One region of the Vibrio sp. B1FLJ16 genome, then DNA from elsewhere that is predicted to be linked to it. Evidence: predicted binding sites of a transcription regulator. Region 1 holds the regulator's gene; each other region holds the start of a gene.

Region 1 (4,907 bases):
TTATCATTCTGGTGAAGTAACAGATGCGCGGCATTTTCTTGAACACCTTGAACAACGTTTCCCAAATAATCCCAAAGTCGCAGTGGGTATTTCCCTTGGCGGTAATATGCTGGCGAACTACCTGGCGCAATACCGTGATGACCCAATTCTTAAAGCGGCATCCATCGTGTCTGCACCACTTGACTTAGCCGCATGTGCTAACCGGATTGAGCAGGGTTTTTCTAAAGTCTACCGACGTTACTTACTCTCATCGCTAAAACGTAATGCTTTACAAAAACATAAATTACTTCATGGTGAGCTGGCACTCTCCTATAGCTCAATCAAACGCGTTACGCGCTTACAGGAATTTGATGATTTGATCACTGCGCCTCTGCACGGTTTTAAGGATGCTCACGACTATTACACCCAGTGCTCTGGCTTGAGCAAGTTACAGCAAATCAAACTACCAACGCTGATCATTCACGCTAAAGATGACCCGTTCATGACTGATGACGTGATTCCGAAATTTGTCCTGCCAGACAACATAGACTACCGCCTGTATGATCATGGCGGACATGTTGGTTTTATCTCTGGGACTGCTCTAAAACCGAAATTTTGGCTGGAAGAAGCTCTACCATCGTACTACGAGTGCATCGCCGCAGATCAGCTTTGTGCTGAATCAAAGCGTAAGACGCTATAAAATAGCCATCCATCATAAAATTCAGAGGTATTTATGATTATTCCTTGGCAAGATATTGCGCCAGACACACTGGAAAACCTGATTCGTGAGTTCGTTCTCCGTGAGGGAACAGATTACGGCACGGTCGAAGTTTCCCTTCAGGACAAAATAGACCAGGTAAAGTCTCAGCTAGAGAGCGGAGATGCGGTCATCGTATTTTCTGAACTGCATGAAACTGTGGATATTCAAACAAAAGCAAAATTCTAGGGTCTGTTTATCTTTCGTGGTGAATTTTTGTTCGAGATAAAAGCGTTTTAATCGCGGCGAGAGGTTTGTAGCCTAGTCATTCTAAGCAAAAGACCTCTCAACAAAGAGTAAAACGCTTTTAGCCGAACCCTTCGGGCAGCGTTTGTGGCTCCTCTCTACTGCGTTATCGGCTTATCAGGTAGAGTAACTACATTTCAAAGCCTCTGCCTTGTATATAGAACCCACAAACTGCTGCAAAAATCACCTCAAAAGGTAAATAGCCCCTAGCCCCTTCACACTTTGCCGTCGCTCGCCCGATGACAAGCCATTGTTACGTGCTATAGTGGGTTAACATCTGTGCAGCAGACATCTGCTGCATAATTCAGGAAAGCAATTTTCGACAAGGTTTGTCATGTCAGCTAAACACCCTATTATTGCGGTTACCGGTTCATCAGGAGCCGGCACAACCACTACATCTGAAGCCTTTCGCAAGATGTTCAATATGATGAACGTCAAACCTGCATGGGTTGAAGGTGACAGTTTCCACCGCTTTACACGCCCAGAAATGGACATCGAAATTCGCAAAGCGCGTGAGCAAGGCAAACATATCAGTTACTTCGGACCACAAGCCAATGACTTTCCCGGTCTGGAAAAGTTTTTTTCTCAGTTTGGCTCAGATGGTACAGGCAGCATACGTCGCTATCTGCATACGTTTGATGAGGCAGTACCCTACAATCAAATGCCGGGTACATTCACACCCTGGCAAGACTTGCCAGAAAACAGCGATGTTCTTTTCTATGAGGGATTGCATGGTGGTGTCGTGGACGGCGAGGTCAATGTCGCACAGCACGTCGACTTCCTGATTGGCATGGTGCCGATTGTAAACCTGGAATGGATTCAGAAGTTCGTCCGCGATACTCGCGACCGAGGCCATTCCCGGGAAGCGGTCATGGATTCCATCGTGCGTTCGATGGATGACTACCTGAACTACATTACACCGCAGTTCTCGCGTACTCATATTAACTTTCAGCGCGTCCCGACCGTGGACACATCTAACCCGCTTAACGCAAAAGGCATTCCGAGCCTGGATGAGAGTTTTGTCGTAATCCGGCTGCGCGGGATTAAAAATGTCGACTTCCCTTACCTGCTGGCCATGATTGATGGTTCTTTTATGTCGCGCCACAATACTATCGTCGTACCGGGCGGGAAGATGAGTTTTGCGATGGAGCTCATTGTGAGGCCTATCCTACAACAACTGATAGAAACAGGAAAAATCGGCTAAAAATCTCGCTTTCAGAATGTTTACTTTTCATACTGTGATTATGTGCACAATTTTGCGTAGAAAATACCAACAGTGGCACGATTAAAATCAAGAAATCATCCTCGAAAAAGGATACTATTTCTTACCGAAACACAAGAGAGCTTGCAGCATATAAAAAGTGCTCTTATTCTAGTAAGCCTAATTCAGGCTTAGCTAAAATATGGATAGCGCAAGCGTACCCTGCAGAGGAAGTGAGATATTATGGTTCTAGGTAAACCTCAAACCGACCCAACATTAGAGTGGTTTCTTTCACACTGTCATATTCATAAGTACCCATCAAAGAGCACGCTGATTCACGCGGGTGAAAAAGCTGAAACGTTGTACTACATCGTTAAAGGTTCTGTTGCGGTTCTTATCAAAGACGAAGAAGGTAAGGAGATGATCCTTTCTTACCTAAACCAAGGTGACTTTATTGGTGAACTTGGTCTATTCGAGGAAGACCAAGAGCGTACAGCTTGGGTTCGAGCTAAATCTCCTTGTGAAGTTGCTGAAATTTCTTTTAAGAAATTCCGCCAACTTATCCAAGTAAACCCAGACATCCTGATGCGTCTTTCTGCGCAGATGGCTCGTCGCCTTCAGGTAACCAGCCAAAAAGTGGGTGACCTAGCGTTCCTAGACGTAACTGGTCGTATCGCTCAGACGCTTCTGAACCTTGCAAAACAACCAGACGCGATGACTCACCCAGATGGCATGCAAATCAAGATCACTCGTCAGGAAATCGGTCAAATCGTTGGCTGTTCTCGTGAGACAGTAGGCCGTATCTTAAAGATGCTGGAAGAGCAGAACCTGATCTCTGCGCACGGTAAAACTATCGTTGTTTACGGTACTCGTTAATCTCTGATTCGAATAACGTAAATAGAATAATAAAAGCCACCAATGGCAACATTGGTGGCTTTTTCTTTTTGAGTAACATACTGATTAGGAAGTTTAATTCCAATCACAGTAAATAAGTGATCAGAAATAGCGTAGAAAAAAATGCTTGAGAACAAGGCGAAAATTTTCGATAAGTAGTTATTCTACAATCAACTTACTTTGAAACGAAAAGTTAACGCAGTTATCGAGTATTTTAGCAAGCTAGAATGACCAGTTGTTTACTACGATTGGTATCACTCCCAACAGCATCACTATTGGGAATTGAATAACGCTCTCAGTTAGCCATTCGTGCTTTCAAAGATTTTGTCTGCCGATGCAGCAACAAAGCCCGGGTAGAGTTCACCATTTTCCATCGAGTAACGTTTAGCAAATTCGTAAAAGCCCCCCGGAATGGTTTCAGAGCCTTCAGTAAAGTTAACCGATACTTTATCTGCCATAGTTGAAGATTGCTCCAGCAACACTTCTGGTGAGCCCTTTACTTCACCACCTGACTCATTAATCACAAAGCCAGCCTGACGCAGGTGATCATTCACTTGCTTCACTTCATCATGCTGATTGAGCTGATTCACACTGACCGTGAAGTGATTCGCACCGTAGCCATGTGCAGCAAGCCAGGAAGCGTACTCACTCTCTTTCGCTAGTGTCTGATAATCGGCAAAACTCAGATCCCACAAACGGCCGCCATGCAAAAATGCGCTACCCGCGAGTTTATCTGCATCCACCTGCTCAACCAGCTTCGCCACAATCGCTTGCAGCTCCGCAGAGCACTCTTCTACCTTGAGCTCACTAATGAACACTTTAGGCTGTTTTGGATCTGGGTGCTCGTAGTGCTTGGCAACCAGTTTCTTGCTCTCAAACAGATAATCACCACATGCCTTGTAGCCTATCGCCAGAAACGGCTTCGCCAGCGTCTCAATACCAAGAGGCTCGACATTGAAGGTGCGCAGAGCAATATGGTCATTGATTAACGGCTCATCTTCTTGAAGAAGTTGATGAACTTTTGCAGCAGAAGGACAAAGACGTTGAATGTAGTCTTGCCACAGTGATTCAAATAACACATCAGGGGTCATAACGGCTCCTTGTTACGAGATGTAGGGTAAGTGAGTTGCCTGCCAACGCTGATTAATACTCCATCCGTTAACCTGCGCTGGCAAACTGAGCCACAATTCATCGTTGTGGCTCTGTCATTGAAATTAAAGTGTTACACCAGGGCTCAGTGTTGCAGGTAACAAGGTTTCGTCACCTTCCATTGAAGCCATCGGGTAAGCACAGTAGTCTGCGGCGTAGAATGCGCTTGGGCGAAGGTTACCCGATGCGCCAGGGCCACCAAATGGTGCGTCACCACTTGCACCTGTCAGCTGACGGTTGCGGTTTACAATACCCGCACGGATATGGTCAACAAAGTAATCCCATTCCTGGTCGTCTGTTGAAACCAGACCCGCAGACAGGCCGAAGCGCGTGTCATTTGCCAGTTCCACTGCTTTTTCCAGGCCTTCGTAACGCACTACCTGCAGTAACGGACCAAAGTACTCTTCATCTGGCAGATCAGCGATATTGGTTACATCGATGATACCCGGAGTAACAAACGCCGCTTCACCCGCTTTCGCCAGAATCAGGCTCTCGCCGCCCAGTGACTGAAGGTTTGCCTGTGCATCGAGAATGAATTTCGCCGCTGCAACAGAAATTTGTGGACCCATAAACGGCGCAGGCTCAGCAAATGGCTGATCAACGCGGATATTATTTGTTGCTTCTACCAGCTTAGTGATTAATGCATCGCCTTTCTCACCAAGCGGCACATACAGACGACGC
Region 2 (4,907 bases), 1.3 Mb from region 1:
CTTATCGATTAAGTAGCCTTGAGCAGCACCACTAACGTACTGACCTTCACGGTAGAATTTATCGTCACCGCCAGACATTGTGTACTTGTCTGCGTGAAGAGGGAACCAACCTACCGCCAAGAAAGTAGCATCGCCTTTGGCGATAGAAGTGTATCCAACGTTGTAATCAACTTCTTTAGTTGGTTTTACATCGTAGCCAAGTTCTTCCAGTGCACGGTTAACGATCAGTGTCTGGAATGTCTCTTCGGCAACGGTAGATTGCACAGGCTGGACAGTTACACCTTTACCTGGTAACTCTTCTGCCAGTACATTTGTCGAAAATGCAATTGTACTTAGTGCTCCGATAGAGAGCGTTGTCTTCCATGAACTATTCATTCGTTTTTCTCCTAAGTTTTGGATCTTCTTGGTTTGTTTTCAGTTTTAATAGGTATGAAACAGGACCTGTGTGATACCAGCGAACCTTAGTGTTACCGGCGTTGACGCCCAAGACCTGAGTAATTCGGTCTAACAGAATCGCAAGAATCACGATCCCCAGGCCACCGATTGCGGCTAAGCCCATATCGAGTCGTCCGATACCACGCAATACCATTTGACCCAAACCACCGACAGCAATCATGGAGGCAATTACCACCATAGATAGCGATAACATCAGTGTTTGGTTTACACCCGCCATGATCGTCGGGAGTGCCAACGGCAGTTGAATGCGATAAAGCATTTGTTTTTTACTTGCACCGAACGAGTGACCCGCTTCGATCAGTTCTTCCGGTACTTGCTGAATACCTAAAATCGTCAAGCGGACAACAGGTGGAAGTGCAAAAATGATCGTCACCACAACCCCGGGAACGTTACCGATACCAAACAGCATTACGATTGGTACCAGATAAACAAACGCTGGCGTGGTTTGCATAGCGTCTAATATCGGCCTGACAAATTTCGCTGCGGTATTACTTCGTGCCAGCCATATCCCCATCGGTAGCCCTATCAGCAAACAGAAAAAGACTGAGGTTAAAACCAGAGCTAAAGTCGTCATGGCTTGTGACCATGCACCGATTAAACCGATAAATATGAGAGAGATAGCGGTCGATACGCCCAGTTTAAAATTAGAAAACTGCCATGCAAGTAAGAACAGAATCAGAACCATAATAGGTGCTGGTGTTGAAACTAGGGCGGTTTCAAACGATGTCAGAATAAAATCGATAGGAACCCGAATCGCCTGAAAGACTGGTCGGCCGTGTTCCACCAACCAATTCAATCCAGTCTCGACCCATTCATCGAGGGGGAGTACGGCTTCCTTAAACGGGTTCATGATATCAAAAGGGGCTTGTTCGACGGTCTCTGAACTTAACCAGTCGTTACTCGTTGCTACGTCTGAGGCTTGTCCCCAGGGATTATCCTCCACAGGAGCAGACTGTGCCCAAGGATCGTTATTTGTTTCTTCTGCTGACATTGCCTTACTCCTTGTCTAGTGTTTGTAGAAGACGTGACTTGGTCACAACGCCAAAGTACGTCCCTTGCTCGTCGACAACGGGTACCGCATAAGGTACTCCTGCAACCACACCTAAAATGTCATTAATTGACTGACTTGGTTGGAGTGTCACTTCATCATCCAGTTGAGCACTGGCCAAGGAGCGATTTTCTTTGTGCGCTAAACGCAATGAATCAAGAGAAACAATGCCAGAGTAGCGGCTGGATTTATCAACAACGATGCCGTAGTCACGATCGTGATCCATCAGAATCTGTAGTGCAGAGCCCGGACCATCGTTGTCGGATTTTTTAAATACTGCGGCAGGTTTTTTGCGGGCGATATCTTTTACCGTTAAAACGCTGGCTATGTTTACGCCGCGGAAAAAGGCTTCAACATAATCGTTAGCAGGGTTGTGAAGGATTTCATCCGGTGTACCAACCTGGACGACTTCACCATTTTGCATGATTGCAATGCGATCGCCGATACGCATCGCCTCGTCTAAGTCGTGAGAAATAAATACGATGGTTCGCTTATCGTCATTTTGCAGGCGAATAAGCTCGTCCTGCATTTCAGTTCTAATCAATGGATCGAGTGCTGAGAAGGCTTCATCCATCAACAGAATGTCAGGGTCGCAGGCAAGGGCTCTTGCCAGACCTACGCGCTGTTTCATACCACCTGACAGTTCATCAGGAAAGGACTCTGCATAGGGGTCTAAACCAACTCGCTCTAGAGCAGAAAGGGCGCTGGCTCGTCTTTTGTCAGTGTCGACGCCAGCAAGTTCAAGACCAAATGCGGCATTTTCGATAACAGTCATGTGGGGCATAAGCGCAAAGTTTTGGAAAACCATGGAGATGTTGTTTCGACGAACTTCTCTCAGCTCATCTTCAGAGATGTGGGCAATGTCTTTGCCTTTGAGAAAAACGCTACCCTTGGTTGGTTCGATAAGTCGATTAAGGAGGCGTACAAGAGTGGATTTACCTGAGCCAGAAAGACCCATTATCACGAAAATTTCTCCTTCATTGATGGAAAGAGAAACATCGTTTACACCGACGGTTAAACCTGTTTGCTCAAAGATGTGGTCTTTATCTACTCCTTTGTCGATAAGAGAGAAAGCGCGCTCTGGGCTTTCTCCAAACACTTTGTAAAGTCCCTTAACTTCCAATATGGGAGCCATGTTAATCGTCCTTTTTTGTGTCTAACGTTTTGTACTCTAATTAAATTTTAGCAAAAATTCAACGGACGAGCTCATGGCAGTAGGTATTTGATGGCTATGTATTTAATAGGTTTGGGATGCGCAGTTTTACGTTTAAAGTTAATTAAATCATAATCTTATTGTTAAAGTTAGTTGTGGGGTGCTTGATTTTTATATATCTAATAATTTAATTTTTTAAGATTTTAGGACGCTTTATTTAACAGATGTATTCAAAGTTTTACTTTGCCAAATAGGTCTCATTTTAAAATAATCATTAGACTTCAAATTGTATACATTGTGCGCAACAATCCATAGGTGATTGCGAATAATTTAGACCTCAAATCATTTTAAACTTTGGTTAAATGACTTAAAAGTGTGATCTGTGCCACATAAAACCAGATAAACCGTACGAATATTTGATTTTTGGTGACGATGAATGCCCATAATAATAGCGAAATTTAATTAGACCTCAAAAGGTATGTATTTCCCCATGATCACATCAGCACCTTGGGTCCTCTATCCAGAAATTGAAGAGGAAACAAGAAAAAAATGGATTTTTCGTGAACCTACAATCTCTGATGGTGACGACATTTACAGCTTAATTGCAGACTGTCCACCTTTAGATATGAACTCTTCTTATTGCAATTTCTTACAGTCTACACACTTCAGTAAGACCAGTATTTTGGTTGAGTGCAATGGTGACATTGCTGGTTTCATATCGGGTTATCAGAAACCGGACGAGCAGGACGTGTTGTTTATCTGGCAAGTTGCAGTATCACCTCGTTATAGAGGCAATGGTTTAGCTTTTCGCATGTTGAAAGAGCTTCTCTTAAGAGAGGGGCTAAGCAATGTCAAGATGGTCGAAACTACTATCACTGAGGATAACAAAGCCTCATGGGCACTGTTCAAAAAGTTAGATGCGATGAACGGCAATTCTGGCCAAGTAAGCACATTTTTGGATGAAAAAGCCCATTTCAAAGGCAAACACGATACAGAGTTTTTGTATCGCATTCCCCTAAAATAATCCCCTAACAATAGGAATTAAAAACGGTCTTATCATGGATATTTTCAAAAAGCAGGAATCCAATGTACGCTCATATTCAAACAACTTTCCAGTCGTATTTCGTAAAGCGAAAGGCTGCTGGCTGGAAACAGAACAGGGCGAACGCTATTTAGACTTCCTTGCTGGCGCGGGATCTCTGAATTACGGACACAATAACCCAGTACTTAAGCAAGCGTTACTTGAGTACATTGAAATGGACGGTATTACGCACGGTCTGGATATGCATTCAGAAGCGAAAGCGTCATTTCTTGAAGCATTAGATAACTACATTCTTAAGCCAAGAAAGCTGGATTATAAAGTTCAGTTTACAGGGCCGACAGGCACCAACGCAGTAGAAGCCGCTTTGAAACTGGCTAAAAAAGTAACGGGCCGCAGCAGTGTTGTTGCCTTCACTAATGGTTTCCACGGTTGTACCGCTGGCGCATTAGCTGCAACTGGTAACCAACATCATAGACAGGGCAATGGCTCGAGCTTACACAACGTAACGCGTCTTCCGTTTGAAGGTTACGCGGGTGTTGATGGTTTGGCGCTGTTTGAAGCAATGCTGAACGATAACTCAGCTGGTATGGACAAACCTGCCGCTGTGCTACTTGAAACCGTACAGGGCGAAGGTGGCTTGAATGTAGCATCAAACGAATGGCTGCAGCGCTTGAGCAAAATTTGTAAAGCCAATGACATCCTTATGATTGTCGATGACATTCAGGCCGGCTGTGGCCGTACAGGTACGTTCTTCAGCTTTGAGCCATCAGGTATTCAGCCTGACATCGTTACTCTGTCAAAATCTATTGGTGGCTATGGCTTACCAATGGCCGTTGTTCTTCTGAAACCAGAGCTTGACCAGTGGAAGCCGGGTGAACATAACGGTACGTTCCGTGGTAACAACCATGCGTTCATTACTGCTGCTAAAGCGCTAGAAATCTACTGGGCTAATGAAGATTTTGAAACTCACATTAAGCAGTGTTCAGAGAAAGTAAGCATCATAATTAATCGTTGTGTGCGCCGATTCCCACAGATGTTCGTGCAGAAAAAAGGTCGCGGCATGATGATCGGTATTGAATGTATTAATGGTGACCTTTCCTCTGAAATCGCTAAAGCGTGTTTCGATAACGGAATGGTGATTGAGACAGCAGGCCCAGACGATGAAGTGGTTAAGTTTTTCTGTCCTCTGACTATCAGTGAATCAGAGT
Region 3 (4,907 bases), 250 kb from region 1:
GAAATCATCACTTGTAAAGAGCCAAACCCATCTCGAGATTGGCTAAACCCATCGTTGGGCTTCGTTCATTCTGGTCGTGCCCGAGCAAAAATTAACGCTTGGTTCCGTAAACAGAGTCGTGAGAAGAACTTAGAAGCCGGGCGTGAAATCCTGGAGCACGAACTGGTAAAAATCGGTGCGACGTTAAAAGATGCTGAGCGTTATGCGCTTAAGCGATTCAACGTAAAATCACCAGATGAGCTTTATGTCGGTGTTGGTAGCGGCGATTTACGTATCAACCAGATCATTAATCATATTAATGCACTGGTAAACAAGCCAACCGCAGAAGAAGAAGACCAGCAAGCCCTGGAGAAGCTTCAAGAAGCAGAACATAAAGCGCCAGCTCAAAGTCGACCAAAGAAAGACGCAGTAGTTGTAGAAGGCGTCGATAACCTGATGACACACCTTGCGCGTTGTTGTCAGCCAATCCCTGGTGATGATATCTCAGGGTATATCACTCAAGGTCGTGGTATTTCCGTTCACCGAAGTGATTGTGAGCAGTTAGAAGAGCTGCGTCACCATGCACCGGAACGCATCATTGATACAGTATGGGGAAGCGGCTTTGTAGGCTCATACATTCTTACCGTACGAGTCGAAGCGATGGAGCGCAGCGGTCTGCTGAAAGACATCACCACGCTGTTCGCTAACGAGAAAATCAAAGTTACCAGCATGAAGAGCCGTGTCGATTACCGTCGTCAGCTCGCCATCATGGACTTTGATCTCGAAGTGACCAATATAGAAGTGCTTTCTCGCGTGTCGAAACGGGTTGAGCAGATAAAAGATGTCATGACGGTGAAACGCCTCGGCTAAAACTCTCTTCATAGTTATCGTTGTAGCGTTGTTGACTGCACGCACTCCGGAGTGCCGGCTCAGGCTCATCACATGGTGAACCATGCTCAGGAGTCGCGAAAACTTGTTGCCTTGTCAAAGTAACAATTACTTAGTGAAAGCTGCTGAGAAAATATAATGTAGAAGGTGAGTGGTTTTGGCTGCTCACCTTTTTCTTTAGATAAAAAGGTTTAAAAGAAGAAAGTATGAATCATCCAATTGAACAGCTTGAAGCCATCATGGCGCAATTGCGTGACCCAGAAGGTGGGTGTCCGTGGGATTTGAAGCAGAGCTTCGATACTATTGTTCCGCATACGATAGAAGAAACCTACGAAGTCGTGGATGCGATTCAGAATCGTGATTGGCCAAATCTGAAAGAAGAGTTGGGTGATTTGTTGTTTCAGGTGATTTTCTACAGCCAGTTAGCGAAAGAGCAGGGACTGTTTGAGTTTTCTGATGTGGTAGAAACGGTGAATGAAAAGCTGACTCGCCGCCATCCGCATGTTTTTTCTGATGTTGAGTTTGAATCTGACGCTGAAATCAACGCGAACTGGGAAGCGGAAAAAGCGAAAGAAAAAGCGCAAGTAGGCAAACAAGAGGAAAGTATCCTAGACTCAATACCAAACTCTTTGCCGGCGCTTTCGCGTGCTACAAAGATACAGAAAAAATGTGCCAAATATGGTTTTGACTGGGATTCGCTCGGGCCGGTAGTAGGAAAGGTTCGTGAAGAGATTGACGAAGTCATGGAAGAGGCTCTGCAAATTGATCCTGATGAAGAAAAAGTAGAGCTAGAGCTGGGTGATTTGCTGTTTGCCACCGTTAACTTAGCTCGTCATCTCGGCAAAGATCCCGAGGTTGCATTAGGTAAAGCGAACTTGAAGTTTGCCAGACGCTTTAAGCAAGTAGAGGTGAAGGTGACGCAATCAGGGAGGGGTTTAAAAGACTGCTCGTTAACTGAACTTGACAAGTTTTGGGATGAAGTAAAAACAGAAGAGTGAAAGTGGGATACATGCGCTTAAGGCTGTTTTGGGGCAAGTTTGACTCAGGACAGTACTAGACACTTTAGTTTCTCTCTGTCCACTTTGATTTGAAGCAAAAAATAAAAAATTACTGTGTGATAGATTTCACGTTGTGGCGGTAAGGAGCTTCTGGTATATTTACGTCCCGTCCAGAACACTCCATTTCCCTCATTCAACCAATTTCAGGTTAAACATGACGACAAATTACATTTTTGTTACTGGCGGGGTTGTATCCTCTCTAGGTAAAGGTATTGCAGCAGCATCTCTTGCGGCTATTCTAGAAGCTCGTGGTCTTAAAGTGACTATGATGAAGCTTGACCCTTACATCAACGTTGATCCGGGCACAATGAGCCCAACTCAGCACGGTGAAGTGTTTGTTACAGAAGACGGTGCAGAGACTGACCTTGACCTTGGTCACTACGAGCGTTTTATCCGCACTAAGATGACTAAGCGTAACAACTTCACTGCAGGTCGTGTTTATGCCGACGTACTTCGTAAAGAACGTCGTGGTGACTACCTAGGCGCAACTATTCAGGTTATTCCTCACATTACTAACGCAATCAAAGATCGCGTAATCGCTGGTTCTGAAGGCCACGATGTTGCTATCGTTGAAGTTGGCGGTACAGTAGGTGATATTGAATCATTACCGTTTATGGAAGCTATCCGTCAGCTAGCGGTAGAGCTTGGCCGTGAGCGTGCAATGTTCATGCACCTTACTTTGGTTCCTTACCTAGCAGCTGCCGGCGAAGTTAAAACTAAGCCTACTCAGCACTCTGTAAAAGAGTTGCTATCTATCGGTATCCAGCCAGATATTCTAGTTTGCCGTAGCGATCGTATGATCCCAGCAAATGAGCGTAAGAAAATCGCACTGTTCTGTAATGTCCCTGAGAAAGCAGTAATTTCAATGAAGGACGTAGACTCGATCTACAAGATCCCTCAGCTGGTGAAATCTCAAGGCCTGGATGACCTGGTATGTGCACGTTTCGGTATTGATGCTCCAGAAGCTAACCTTTCTGAATGGGAACAGGTTATTTACGAAGAAGCAAATCCAACAGGTGACGTCACTATCGGTATGGTAGGTAAGTACATCGAATTACCAGATGCTTACAAATCGGTAAACGAAGCACTTAAACATGCGGGCTTGAAAAACCGCCTGAACGTAACCATTAAGTATGTAGATTCACAAGATATTGAAACCAAAGGCGTAGAGCTTCTGGAAGGCCTGGATGCTATTCTGGTTCCTGGTGGTTTCGGTGACCGCGGTGTTGAAGGCAAAATCCGTGCAGCTCAATATGCACGTGAGAACAAAGTGCCTTACCTAGGTATCTGTCTTGGTATGCAAGTTGCCCTAATCGAATACGCGCGTAACGTTGCGGGTATGGAAGGCGCACATTCAACAGAATTTAACAAAGAAACTAAGTACCCTGTGGTAGGTTTGATCACAGAGTGGGTAGACGAAACAGGTAACGTTGAAGAGCGTACTGAAACGTCTGACCTTGGTGGTACTATGCGTCTTGGTTCACAGCTTTGTCACTTAGAGAAAGGTACCAAAGCGCGCGAACTATACGGTAGCGCGACGATCCACGAACGTCACCGTCACCGTTACGAAGTGAATAACGTACTTCGTCCGCAAATTGAAAAAGCAGGTCTGAAAGTTTCTGGTCTGTCTGCGGATAAGAAGCTGGTGGAAATGATTGAGAACCCTGAGCACCCATGGTTTGTTGCGGCTCAGTTCCACCCAGAATTTACATCGACGCCTCGCGATGGTCACCCATTGTTTGCAGGCTTCGTTAAAGCTGCGGGTCAATACTCTCGCGGTGAGTTTGAGAAGTAAGTAAGGGATACGGGCGGCTGCGAAGGTTGTGCTGCTGCCCTTGAAAATTGACATTTATATTTGAAACGAGAGGAAACATTAATGTCTAAGATCGTTAAAGTTCTAGGTCGTGAAATCATCGACTCACGTGGTAACCCAACAGTAGAAGCTGAAGTACACCTAGAAGGCGGTTTCGTAGGTATGGCAGCAGCTCCATCTGGTGCTTCTACTGGTTCTCGCGAAGCTCTTGAGCTACGTGACGGTGACAAAGCACGTTTCCTAGGTAAAGGTGTTCTTAAAGCAGTTGAAGCTGTAAATGGCGCAATCGCTGAAGCTCTAGTTGGCAAAGATGCTAAAGACCAAGCTGCAATTGACGCAGTTATGATCGAACTAGACGGTACTGAAAACAAATCTAAATTCGGTGCTAACGCTATCCTAGCTGTTTCTCTAGCAAACGCTAAAGCTGCTGCTGCAGCTAAAGGCATGCCTCTATACGAGCACATTGCTGAGCTAAACGGCACTCCAGGTCAATTCTCTATGCCTCTACCAATGATGAACATCATCAACGGTGGTGAGCACGCAGACAACAACGTTGACATCCAAGAGTTCATGATCCAACCAGTTGGCGCTAAGACTCTTAAAGAAGGTCTACGTATCGGTGCTGAAGTATTCCACAACCTAGCTAAAGTTCTTAAGTCTAAAGGCTACAGCACTGCAGTTGGTGACGAAGGTGGTTTCGCTCCTAACCTTAAATCTAACGCTGAAGCTCTAGAAGTTATCGCAGAAGCTGTTGCAGCTGCGGGTTACGAACTAGGTAAAGACGTTACTCTAGCTATGGACTGTGCAGCATCTGAGTTCTTCGACAAAGAAGCTGGCATCTACAACATGAAAGGCGAAGGTAAAACTTTCACTTCTGAAGAGTTCAACCACTACCTAGCTGAGCTAGCTAACCAATTCCCAATCGTTTCTATCGAAGATGGTCTAGACGAGTCTGATTGGACTGGCTTCAAGCACCAGACTGAACTACTAGGTGACAAGCTTCAACTAGTAGGTGACGACCTATTCGTTACTAACACTAAGATCCTTGCTGAAGGTATCGAGAAAGGCGTAGCTAACTCTATCCTTATCAAGTTCAACCAAATCGGTTCTCTAACTGAGACTCTAGCTGCAATCAAGATGGCTAAAGACGCAGGTTACACAGCAGTAAT
Region 4 (4,907 bases), 500 kb from region 1:
GGCAGCCACTCTTCATCCAGCTGCTCACTTTCCATTAAGCCGAGAATGATTTGCGTGTTCTCTACCGTCGTTGCTGACTGAGTAAACTCAATCTCCTCAAACAAGCTGTGGAGGAAGGTACCCGGACGAGCACCGCGCGGGAAGGTGAAAATAGAACGTTCAGGCTCAACCAAATCCTCTTCATCCTGCTCATCAGAAGAGTCGATATCAAATCCGGTGATCTCAATGGTTGCGTCATGCACCGCATGATGAGAGCCTTGCTTTACCAGGCCAGAATAACTGGTGATGCGCCAGTTTCTGTCGATTGGGTTTTGCAGCTCTTTAGCCGTCAGGTCGTCCACTTCAACTTGCGGCGCGATGTATTTCTCTTCAAGCTGCTGAGGCGGCTCTGCAATGACTACACATTCGAGCTTATCTTGCTGCTGTTTTAAACCCTGGTACAGATCGTTGATTCCGCCCTCTTCACCATTTTGTACTAAGTAGCCAATAGCACTGTTGTGTACACCAGTTGGCTCCTTCGTCGAGCGGCCATTTCGCAAGGGAGAAGCCCCTATAAAACAGGCATACACGGCACGCGTTAGTGCCACATATATCAAACGTAAGTCTTCAGCCAGACGCTCTTTATCCGCTTGCTTCATTGAAGCATCGTTGCCTGTAATATCCAGTACAGTGCGGTCATTAGCAGCATCGTAATATTTTGCTTCGCTCGCTTCCCGGTAGCTGAATACAAACGGCAAAAAGACTAGGTCGTACTCCAGACCTTTTGATTTGTGAATGGTAACGATCTGTACCAAATTGCGTTCAGATTCCAAACGCTGGATTTGGTCATCACTGCCGCCCAAGCCGTTTTCCGCGTCACTGATAGACTGCGCTAACCAGCGGAGTAAACCGTGGTCGCTGTCCAGTTCATTACTTGCCTGCTGAAGCAGTTCACCGATGTGCATGAGATCGGTAAGTACCCGCTCACCGTTTTCACCCTGTGAGCCCGCACCTCCCGCTAACAATCGCTCGGCAATATGACGCTTGCTGATCACCGCGCGCAGCATTGGTAGCACACCACGCTGAACCCAAAGTTTGCGATACTCTTTGAACTCATTGACTGCGTTTTCCCAGACGATTTCATCGTTGTTGAGCGCATCCAGGCTGGCGGCGTCGAGGGCAAAGAGTTCAGAGGCTAAGCTTGCTCGCAAAGCCCGATCATTTTCCGGGGTCAGTACTGCTTGCAGCAGACGCTGTAAATCTTGAGCGACCGAGCTGGTAAACACACTGTCACGGTTAGATAGGTATACACTGGCAATGCCTTGATCTGCCAGCGCTTGTTTGATCATGCGACCTTCATTACCGGTACGAACCAGTACGGCAATATCTCCGGCCTGAACGGCTTTCTGTTTTTCGCCGTTTACCAGACACGCTTGCCCCTGCTGAGCCTGAGTCAAAATCGTCTGGATCTTACTTGCTGTTGCCTCAGCCATTCGGGTCAGGTATTCGCCTTTTGGCAGCGGTTTCTCATCCGCTTCTTGCAGCCAGTAAGTGAGTGCCGGTTGCTTTTGACCACCTATGGTCCAAATGCGTTTTCCGGCATTCGGACTGTAATTTACCGGTAAGAACGGAATGTCCGAATCATAGATAAACGGGCTGTCTGGCAAGGCGAACACCTGGTTCACCGCCTGTACCATATCCGCGCTTGAACGCCAGTTAGTTCCTAACGTGTAGTGGGCACTCACTTGGTTACGTGCTTTGATATAAGTGAAAATATCTGCGCCACGGAAACCGTAGATGGCCTGTTTCGGATCACCGATCATAAACAGACCGCATTCTGGATTATCCAAATAGATACGGCTGAAAATACTGTATTGCAGAGGGTCGGTATCCTGGAACTCATCAATCATTGCGACGGGATATAAAGTACGGATTCGCTCGGCAAGCAGTTCACTTTCATCTGTATCAATCGAGGCAGAAAGCTGAGTCAGTAAGTCATCAAATGAGAGCCACTGCTTCTGATTTTTCGCGCTGGCCAGCATCACTCGACAGTGCTCAATAGCGTGGGCAAGAAGTGGAGCTTTTAAACTAATTGGATTGGCAAGAAAAGCTTCTATTGCTTCAAACACTGTGTGCTGAGGCGCATTGCCTTTAGGCGTTTTTTCTAGCAGAACATTCTGGGCAAATCTCTCCAGTTTGTCTGGATAGTCGTAACCGGTAGTTTCCGTTGCCGCCCAAGCGTTCACCGCCTCCAGCCATGACGGCAGAGACTTTTTAGTGTAGCTACGTTTGTTGATGTCTGAGTCCGAAATCAACGCTAGGAAATCGTCTTGGCTATCTCGCCACAGCGCTTTCAGTTCATCGATTTTCTTCAGATTTTCAGCATGCAGATCAGCTAGGTTGCCACTCATTGCATGAACCGACAAACTTAAGGGCGCGCCAGTGAGATAATTACTGATGTCGCCAAGAAGCGCCGATGGAGAGCCCCAAATCTGACGAACTTCTCCGGCTAGATTGAACGGTAGCGGATAGAAATTTCGACGCCAGTAGTCAGCCACCACCTGAGCTTTAAGGTGACTTTCATCGGTGACGAACTCGTTGTTAAACCGGCTGCCGGATTCAAAAGCATTTTGTGTCAGCATGCGCTGGCAGAAACCGTGAATGGTGTACACTGCAGCCTCGTCCATCTGACGCTCTGCCTGCAACAGAATTTCTGCGGCTTGTTTGTGATCATCGAACTCACTAAGCAAAGGCTGAATAACCGGATCGGAACTCTGTCCTCGGGCAAAAGCAATTCGGGCATCATGGATTCTTGCCCTTATACGGTCACGCAATTCTGCTGTTGCCGCTTCAGTAAAGGTTACTACCAAAATCTGGTCGACCGTAAGCGGTACGCGATGTCGGGTTGCCGCGCTGCCGTGACCAAGCAAAAGGCGCAGGTATAAACCCGCAATGGTAAAGGTTTTACCCGTACCCGCTGATGCCTCAATCAGCCTCGCACCATGCAGCGGAAACGTCATTGGTTCTAGTGGCGTTGGCTGTGATTGCATAGTTGCTTCTAATTCACGGGCTTTTAAATCATGGGTCGGTAACTCTGCACCTGACATTTGATCCATAACGTTGAATCTCTCCGGATTATCAACTGATAGAAGTGTGATCTATCGTGAAAAATTCTAATAATATGTTTAACAAGTCGGAAAATTTAGAGCTTTGTGGGATCTCACTCACGGTTATCCTTCTACTGTACCGCTACTATCCCCGCCACGAGATAAGCCAGCCTTTTTAGGCAGCTCCACTCAAAAGAATTAAGCAAACGAATCATGGTCCCTCTGACCTTGTGGCCGTACAGCGAACGCCCTACACAAAATAATGATTTTCTGGCGGCCACCCTACTCTTTATTCTTTCAATCCACACTCTCTTCTCTGTAACCATTTGTCTTTATTACGCTTTAATATCATCTGCTTCTTGCACCGCTAAACGCGCACCTTGCAAAACCAACGCTGTCAGTAAACGGACTTCTGTGGCTAATTCATCGTTCCAGGCAGGCCAGATACGCGCGATATAAGCGTTATTTCCTTCGCCAGAGCTCATGTATCCATCATTGAATGTACTGGCCATTTTCTGCAAAGATTTCTCTTCGTCGTCAGCCCAGTGACCACGGTTGAAGCCCGCCTCAACACAAGCCAGAGCGGTTTTCGGGAAATAAGGCAGAGGTTTGGTCATGCCTTCGAAGTACAGGCGCACTAATTCCGTGAGCAGTAGCTTAGCGTGCTGCGCATCTGCGATTTCCGGGTAGACTAAATGCACCGCGCCTTCTTTACGATCGTAGCCAATGATATGAGTCTTCTTGGCATGGCCTGATGCCGACATGGCAAGATGATCTATCCATGCCGCAAGGTAATCTTGAGCACGGACTCTGCCGCTTCGGTAGCGAATCAAACCTGACTGGAAACACTGAGTCAGCCAGCCCGTCAGACGTACTTTTTTCTCTTCGCTTTCACTTCCTTTATGTAAAGAGTCAAAGTCAAATAAGGAATCGAAAGTCAGATCGATTTCTAAGTCGTCTTGCGGTGCGCCGGATAAAAACGCCAGTTTGTCTACCAACTCTTCAGCCTGAACCCGGTTGGTTTCAAACTCGATATCACCGAACGCTCCAACTGGCAGTTTGCCCTGGGCACGTTGTTGATTCATAAAGAGCTTCAGTACCTCTGTTTTCGACTCTGGCTGCGTCAATGTCGTTTCAAGCAAGGTTTCTAAAAGCTCATCACGCATCTGATAGCTTTCCAGCCCACCCAGAACGAATGGTTCATCATCTTCCATTACTGGCAAAGGTGGCTCAAAGGTCACTTTCAAACGGCGATTGAAAAAGTACTGTACCGGTAATCGCCAGAAACGTTGCAGCTCAACCAAATCAAGCTCGAGTGGGAATGTTGCTCCCAGCAGATAATCGTCCAGTGCTCGATTAAAATCACCACGGACATGACCTTGAGATTGACTCGTTTGGGTTAAGGCTGCCGGAATCCACTCCTTTGCGTAGCTGGAGTGTATGCCCTGGAACGCACTTGGGCTGAACGGCACCATAGCGTGAGCATTTACTAACGCTTTTAATAAATTGTCGCCAGACTCATCCACTGGTAACGCTTGTTCGCCGCTCAAACAATAGTTCTGATGGCAGTATTCCATCAGCTCAGAAACCAGCACCGACGGTACGCGCTCCGTGTTGTCCTGAATCGAACGACCGACATAACTGATGTAAAGGGTTTGCTGTGCCGACAACATCGCTTCGAGGAACAGGTAACGGTCATCGTCCCGGCGAGAGCGGTCACCCGGTTTGGTTCTGCCTGTCATCAGGTCAAAGCCCTCCGGCGGCATAGAGCGCGGGTAGACGCCATCATTCATTCCAAGCAGACATACGGTTCTAAATGGA

The links. The regulator CRP, encoded in region 1, controls carbon source genes, mostly activating them, when cyclic AMP is high. The targets are predictions, from matches to a motif close to TGTGANNNNNNTCACA.
Region 2: a site for CRP is predicted at 3,032-3,047, ahead of ectA (diaminobutyrate acetyltransferase). Genes of this name have one in related genera too.
Region 3: a site for CRP is predicted at 1,981-1,996, ahead of KHN79_RS11530 (CTP synthase). Genes of this name have one in related genera too.
Region 4: a site for CRP is predicted at 3,193-3,208, ahead of recB (exodeoxyribonuclease V subunit beta). Genes of this name have one in related genera too.

What each region holds. Positions count from the first base shown of each region.
Region 1 is NZ_HG992749.1:2,783,028-2,787,934, forward strand. Features, by position in the region: gene KHN79_RS12700 (hydrolase) at 1-679, shown strand, start outside; gene KHN79_RS12705 (YheU family protein) at 713-925, shown strand; gene KHN79_RS12710 (phosphoribulokinase) at 1,317-2,186, shown strand; gene crp (cAMP-activated global transcriptional regulator CRP) at 2,427-3,059, shown strand; gene KHN79_RS12720 (DUF1338 domain-containing protein) at 3,377-4,168, opposite strand; gene astD (succinylglutamate-semialdehyde dehydrogenase) at 4,292-4,907, opposite strand, start outside.
Region 2 is NZ_HG992749.1:1,450,208-1,455,114, forward strand. Features, by position in the region: gene proX (glycine betaine/L-proline ABC transporter substrate-binding protein ProX) at 1-375, opposite strand, end outside; gene proW (glycine betaine/L-proline ABC transporter permease ProW) at 368-1,447, opposite strand; gene proV (glycine betaine/L-proline ABC transporter ATP-binding protein ProV) at 1,452-2,639, opposite strand; gene ectA (diaminobutyrate acetyltransferase) at 3,148-3,681, shown strand; gene ectB (diaminobutyrate--2-oxoglutarate transaminase) at 3,716-4,907, shown strand, end outside.
Region 3 is NZ_HG992749.1:2,536,885-2,541,791, reverse strand. Features, by position in the region: partial or broken gene relA (GTP diphosphokinase) at 1-849, shown strand, start outside; gene mazG (nucleoside triphosphate pyrophosphohydrolase) at 1,074-1,865, shown strand; gene KHN79_RS11530 (CTP synthase) at 2,080-3,720, shown strand; gene eno (phosphopyruvate hydratase) at 3,802-4,907, shown strand, end outside.
Region 4 is NZ_HG992749.1:2,283,034-2,287,940, forward strand. Features, by position in the region: gene recB (exodeoxyribonuclease V subunit beta) at 1-3,029, opposite strand, end outside; gene recC (exodeoxyribonuclease V subunit gamma) at 3,422-4,907, opposite strand, start outside.